2 regions of the Kosakonia sp. MUSA4 genome follow, and region 1 is predicted to be linked to the other one. Evidence: predicted binding sites of a transcription regulator. Region 1 holds the regulator's gene; the other holds the start of a gene.
What was found. The regulator Fur, encoded in region 1, represses iron uptake genes when iron is present. The targets are predictions, from matches to a motif close to ATAATAATGAGAACNACTATCAA.
Positions count from the first base shown of each region.

Region 2: C0557_RS05890 (TonB-dependent siderophore receptor) is a predicted target of Fur. The motif match lies at 1,655-1,677, and genes of this name have one in related genera.

Region 1 is NZ_CP025697.1:1,442,317-1,445,736, reverse strand. It holds gene ybfF (esterase) at 1-118, shown strand, start outside; gene ybfE (LexA regulated protein) at 249-533, shown strand; gene fldA (flavodoxin FldA) at 697-1,227, shown strand; gene fur (ferric iron uptake transcriptional regulator) at 1,517-1,963, shown strand; gene C0557_RS06870 (beta-N-acetylhexosaminidase) at 2,070-3,420, opposite strand, start outside.
Region 2 is NZ_CP025697.1:1,241,483-1,244,902, forward strand. It holds gene C0557_RS05890 (TonB-dependent siderophore receptor) at 1-1,446, opposite strand, end outside; gene C0557_RS05895 (LysR family transcriptional regulator) at 1,869-2,774, opposite strand; gene C0557_RS05900 (SDR family oxidoreductase) at 2,942-3,420, shown strand, end outside.

The sequences.
Region 1 (3,420 bases):
ACAGTTCCCGCAGGCGCGCGCGCATGTGATTGCTGGTGCCGGTCACTGGGTGCATGCGGAAAAACCTGAAGCGGTGATGCGGGCAATTAATCGTTATCTCGCTGAAAAGTCAAACTGATTAAAAAGGCGGCGACCAGTCGCCAGAACGCGTCCGCCCGTTGGCGCGCCCGTTATGCTGATGTATGATGGCGCGCTATTCAGCCCGGGCGGCAGCCCGATTGCTTGTCTTTCCCGTAGTATGCTTAAACATGGCTAAAGAACAAACGGACCGTACAACCCTGGATCTGTTCGCGAATGAGCGTCGCCCGGGACGGCCGAAGACGAATCCGCTCTCGCGTGATGAACAGTTACGCATCAACAAACGCAATCAATTAAAACGCGATAAAGTTCGTGGGCTTAAACGCGTCGAGCTAAAACTGAACGTGGAAGCCGTTGATGCGTTAAACGAACTTGCCGATGCGCGTGACATGAGCCGCAGCGAACTTATCGAAGAGATGCTGCTGGCACAGCTGAGCGCATTGCGCGGAAAGTAATTACTCCGAATCACCTCTCTTATTTTCACGTTTTCATGTGTCATACAGTGCACTCCGCGGCGATAGCTGTTTTCGCGCGCTTCTCTGTTCTGCTATGATTGCCCTTATCTGTGGGCAAAGCGCCACCATCATATTCATTAGGTTTCAAGAGGTTATTTTACTCATGGCAATTACAGGTATTTTCTTCGGCAGCGACACCGGCAACACCGAAAATATTGCGAAAATGATTCAGAGTCAGCTTGGTAAGGACGTTGCCGACGTACATGACATTGCCAAGAGCAGCAAAGAAGATATCGAAGGATATGACATTCTGCTGCTCGGCATTCCGACCTGGTATTATGGCGAAGCGCAGTGCGACTGGGATGATTTCTTCCCGACGCTGGAAGACATTGATTTTAATGGTAAGTTAGTTGCGCTGTTTGGCTGCGGCGATCAGGAAGACTATGCAGAATATTTCTGTGATGCGCTGGGTACGATCCGCGATATTATTGAGCCGCGCGGCGCGACTATCGTGGGCCATTGGCCGACTGCAGGCTACCATTTCGAAGCCTCTAAAGGGCTGGTGGATGATGGCCATTTCGTTGGTCTGGCGATTGACGAAGATCGTCAGCCAGAAATGACCGCAGAACGTGTACAAAAATGGGTTAAGCAAGTTCGCGAAGAGTTACATCTTGATGACATCATCAACGCCTGATTTTACGGCGTAATCTGTGGGTTACGTGGTATTAATAGGTAAAAGCAATGGAAATAATTGCTACAAATTTTTAACTTTTTTCTCCATCGCTGTACAATAAGCCCTGCTAAAGTGGTGTTATGAAGCACAGGAGTTGCTGGTGACACCACGTTTTAAAAGCTTACTTTACTTGAGGACTTGCAGTTTTCATTTAGCCATGGCAGTTCTATAATGAGACGCATTATCCCAGGTGCATTCCTTCTAACTTCCATTGAGGAAGTGAATCGTATAGCAACAGGACAGATTCCGCATGACTGACAACAATACCGCATTAAAGAAGGCTGGCCTGAAAGTCACGCTTCCTCGGTTAAAAATCCTGGAAGTGCTTCAGGAACCGGATAACCATCATGTCAGTGCGGAAGATTTATATAAACGACTGATCGACATGGGCGAAGAGATCGGGCTGGCGACAGTATATCGTGTACTGAACCAGTTTGATGACGCCGGCATTGTGACCCGTCATAACTTCGAAGGCGGGAAATCCGTTTTTGAACTGACTCAGCAGCATCACCACGATCACCTGATTTGCCTCGACTGCGGCAAAGTGATCGAATTCAGTGATGATTCCATCGAAGCGCGTCAGCGTGAAATCGCCGCCAAACACGGCATTCGCCTGACGAACCACAGTCTTTACCTGTACGGCCACTGCGCCGAGGGTGACTGCCGCGAAGATGAACACGCGCACGATGCGAAATAATCCCTTTTCATACTCAAGCCAGCCTTCAGGTTGGCTTTTTTTTTGCCCTTCAAAAACAAAAATGCCCGGCAGGTTTGCGCTGCCGGGCAGGTTACTTCAGCAATAATTACGCTTTCACGCTATCCACACGGCTGAAACGTTTGCCGTCCGGGCTGGCGGTGCGGATCTGCACTTCCCCGCTCACCTGCGGACGCGCTTTATCATCGTAGCGCAGCCAGTTTTTACCGCCGTCCGTAGAATATTCCACGACCATTCCCGGGAAGCTGGTATTGGCTTCCAGCTTGCCGCCGACCACGCGCGCGCCCGGTACAGGCAGGCGGTAGTTAATGCCTGCTTTGTCCAGTTTTGCCAGTTCACGATGGCCTAACAGATTTGCAAAGCGGGTCCAGTCTTTATCCAGCGCTTTTACATCGACCAGATGAGTTTCACCGCCTTTGTACTCGCGACCGGCCTGATAATCCTGTTCCCAACCGGCGCGGTGCCAGGCACGCTCTGCGACCGCAATCATGCGTGGATAAATCATGTACTCCATCTGGTTGTCGGTACGTACCACTTCACTCCACAACTGAGCAGAAAGACCATAGGCTCCAGGCCATAGTTTGTCCGATTTCGCGTTGAATGGATTGCCGTCGCGATCCAGTGAGGTTTCAGCATTTTGCGGCATGTTGTCCGGCGCAAAGCTGAAGATCTTGCGCTCATCGCTAAAGCGCGTGCCCCAGTAGTAGCCGCTTTCCGCCGGATGGACTTCGTTCGGGAAGTCGAGGTAAACATAGTCCGGGTTCGAGACAATGACGCGGAACCCTTTGTTTGCCCAGTCATTTACCGAATCGAAACCGCCCCAGTAGAGCGTATCCCAGAAGTTAACATTGACGTGATCGGTGGCAAACTCGGCGGCATTTTTAGCATCTTTCAGGCCATCCTGCCACGCCTGCATGGTGCCGATACCGTGCGCTTTCACCAGCTTGCTGACCTCAATACCAAAGTAGCTGGAAAGATGCTCAACATCTGCAACCTTACCCTCTTTGACCATAGACTGGCAGACCTGAGATTTAGCCCATGGTTTGTCCTGCTTGCTCTGATCGATGATGCCTTTGCCCGCTTCCGGTTTTTTCTGGTCGGTATAACCCGTTCCCAGATAGATGTTTTTCGCTTCGTCACCGCCAAAATGCCAGGTATTCAGCGACACACCCGCTTCTTTGTGCATTTGCTGGATTTCACCCATCACCTTATCAACGAAATTGCGTGACGAATCGAGGCACGGGTTCAGATAACCAGTGCGATTATAGAACTGTACCCCGGTGGTATTGGAGGTGTCCGTCGGATCCAGTAAACGGTACTGGTTCGCCTCTTTCTCTTTACCCTCTTTCATCAGGCGCTCATAGCGCGCTTCCATTGAGATCACTGCGGCACGGGCGTGTGCCGGCATATCAATTTCCGGGATCACTTCAATCTGTCGC
Region 2 (3,420 bases), 200 kb from region 1:
GTCTTCCGCCAGCCCTTGCGACAGGTTCAGCGACGGGCTCCAGTTGTTGCCGACAATCGAATGGTGATCGAAACGCAGCGCCGGGGTCAGCATGGTGCTGTCGGTAAGGGCGATATTGTCTTCGGTAAACAGCGAGAAGATCTCCGCGCTGGAGTAAGGGCTGCGGTTGGTGCTGCTGACGCCATCAATCGATCCGTAAGAGAGCGACTGAGTTGTCGAAACGCCATCTTTCATGCGCTGCTGGTTCCACTCGGTGCCGATAGTCAGGTTCTGATCGACACCCAGCGTAAACGGGATGTTGACCTCGCTGTGCAGCAACACATCGGAAAGATCAATATCGAAGAACTTATCGCTGGAGAAGATCCCTTCCGTGCCGCCAGCCAACCCTTCGCCGAGCCGCGAGTTGCGGGTGTGTTCATACTGGGCGTAGGTGTTGGTTGTCACACCATTGTCCCAGCTGCCGGTCCAGGTCACGCCCCAGTTCTGGCGGTAAAGGCGGTTGGTCTCTTTGCCATACATACTTTTCACCAGCGTGCTGGTGTTGGTGTTCTGCGTATCGCCTGCGTACAGGTTGCCCTGACGGCTGTAGCCGGATTCAAACTCCAGTGCCTGCATCGGGGCGAATTCCCAGCGCACTTTGCCGTGAATATCTTTATTGATCGCCCCTTCACGGCCTGCCGGGTAGGAACCGGCGTAGGAGCCGGTGCGTGCGGCTTCGTGGCCGGAGTTGATGTCCTGCGCGTCGGCCTGGGTTTTGCTCAGGTTGCCCCACAAATTAAAGCTGACGGTATCGGAAAGCGGGCCGTTCAGGCTGAAGTTGGTGCGTTTCGTCGAACCCTCTTTGCGATGCTGCGGCGCGTTCAGATAGGTGTTCCACGAACCGTGCCATTCGCCGGTGGTAGGTTTGGTGATGATATTCACCACGCCGCCCATCGCACCGTTACCGTAGCGCGCGGCGGCCGGGCCACGGATCACATCGATACGTTCGATCATTTCCGCCGGTACCCAGTTGCTGTCGCCACGGCTGTCACGATCGCCACGCCAGCCATAGCGCACCGAGTTACGGCTGGTCACCGGTTTGCCATCCACCAGAATCAGCGTGTTTTCCGGCCCCATACCGCGGATGTCGATCTGGCGGTTATTACCGCGCTGGCCGCTGGTGGAGTTGCCGGTCAGGTTGACGCCAGGCTGCGTGCGGATAAGTTCAGAGACATCGCGGGCGGGTGGGTGTTTGCGGATTTGTTCGGCGGTGATGGTGGAAACGCCGGAAGCCTGCAACGTCTGTTTGGCGGCGGTCACCACCAGCGTATCTTCCTGCGTTTTGGCTGTCTCCGTCGCAGTTTGGTCAGAAGTATTACTGGTGTCAGCGGCCTGTACCGGAAGCGCCAGACCCCACAGCGCCGCGTGAATCAGCATAGCCAGTGGGTAATGCGAAGCGTGTTTCATGCCATATTCCCTGTATTTTTATGTGTGCGGTTCTCGCTTTTTTCGGGCGTAGTGACGCCTCCCTGAGCCGTGGCATAAAAAAGAGAATACATGCCCGGACTGCGGCGGTTATCTGCGTCATTAAATGAGTAAAAAACGAGAGGGATTATTTGCACGATGGGGAAAACGTTATTCGCCAGAGAATCCTCATCATGCGGGAATGACGTTAATGGAAATGAAATTTATTATCAAGATAATAACTATTCAAAATTTACAAATTTAAATATAGTTTAAAATCAGTATGTTACAAATATATCTCCGGGTTCAATTGAGCGATAAATAAATAAGAAAAAATAAAATATCACCGTTAATCCATAATGCTTTCAAATTTTCTTCATTATTAACTTTGTTATTCGTTGAGTCACGAAAATAATATGCCGACATTAGCGGCTAACATTTTTCGGGAAACTCTCCAGCAGCCAGTCAATAAAAACCCGCAGGCGATGCGTGACGTGGCGGTTTTGCGGATAGACCACATGGAAAGGGTAGGGCGCGGGACGCCACGGGCGCAAAATTTCTACCAGCGCGCCGCTCTTCAGTGCGCTTTCCAGCGCATAGCTGAAGGTCTGAATAATCCCCAGCCCGGCCAGACCGGCAGCCAGATGGGCGTTACTCTCGTTTACGCCGATGTGGTGATCGACCTTGATTTCACACTTTTCGCCGTCGCGCTCAAAACGTAAGGGGAAGGCTCTGCCGGTTTGCGGCGACAGATAACTCACCAGCCGGTGGCCGTTTTTCAGCTCATCCGGATAGGCGGGCGTGCCAAAGGCTTTCAGATACGCGGGCGTGGCGCAGGTCAGCAGCGTTGCGGCACCAATCTGGCGGGCGATCAGCGAGGAGTTATCCAGCGGGCCGCCGCGGATCACGCAGTCCACGTTGTCGCTGATCAGATCCACCGCGCGGTCAGAAACGCCAAGATCGATACGGATATCCGGGTAGCGCGCCAGAAACTCCGGCAGCGCCGGGATCAGCACATCGCGCGCCGTGGAGCCGCCGACGTCAATCCGCAACTGACCCCGCGGATGGCTGCGCACGCTGTTAAAGGAGGTATCGATATCCTCCAGATCGCGCAGAATGCGCGCGGTCTTGTCGTAATAGTCTCGTCCTTCCGGCGTCACCGTCACCCGGCGGGTGGTACGCTGCAACAACCGCACGCCGAGGTGCGCTTCCAGCTCCTGCACCAGTTTACTCAGCGTGGCGTTGGGCATCTCCAGTGAATCTGCCGCCCGGGTAAAATTCCCGGCTTCCACTACGCGGGCAAAAGCCCGTATTGCCTGCAACTGATCCATACATTTCCCCTTTACTGGTGCAAGCTGATTATACACAACGGTGAATAGTCATTTTCATTTTTCGCTATTTTTCAATAAAAACGCCAGCGCTACAGTACAGCCATACCGAAGACGTCAGCCCGGCTGACCGTTGGTAAACCCTAAAACCCAAACTGAGGAACAGAAAAATGACGAAACCACTGAGCGGAAAAATTGCCCTTGTCACCGGCGGCACCAGCGGTATCGGCCTGGCAACGGCGAAAGAACTGGTAGCCCAGGGTGCACGCGTCTTTATTACCGGCCGTCGGCAGAAAGCGCTGGATGCAGCAATCGCTGAAGTGGGCGCCAACGTAACCGGCATTCGTGCGGATGCGTCCGTTCCGGCGGATCTCGACGCGGTGTATGCGCAAATCGCCAAAAGCGCCGGGCGACTCGACATCCTTCACGCCAACGCCGGGGGCGGCGATATGCTGCCGCTGGGGTCGATTACCGAAGAGCATTTCGACCGCATTTTTGCCACCAACGTACGCGGCGTGCTGTTTACCGTACAGAAAGCGCTGCCGTTGCTGGTGAATGGCGCATCGGTTGTGCTGACGGGTTCTACCGTGTCGATCAAAGGGACCGCCAACTTCAGCGTCTACAGCGCCAGTAAAGCCGCCGTGCGTAA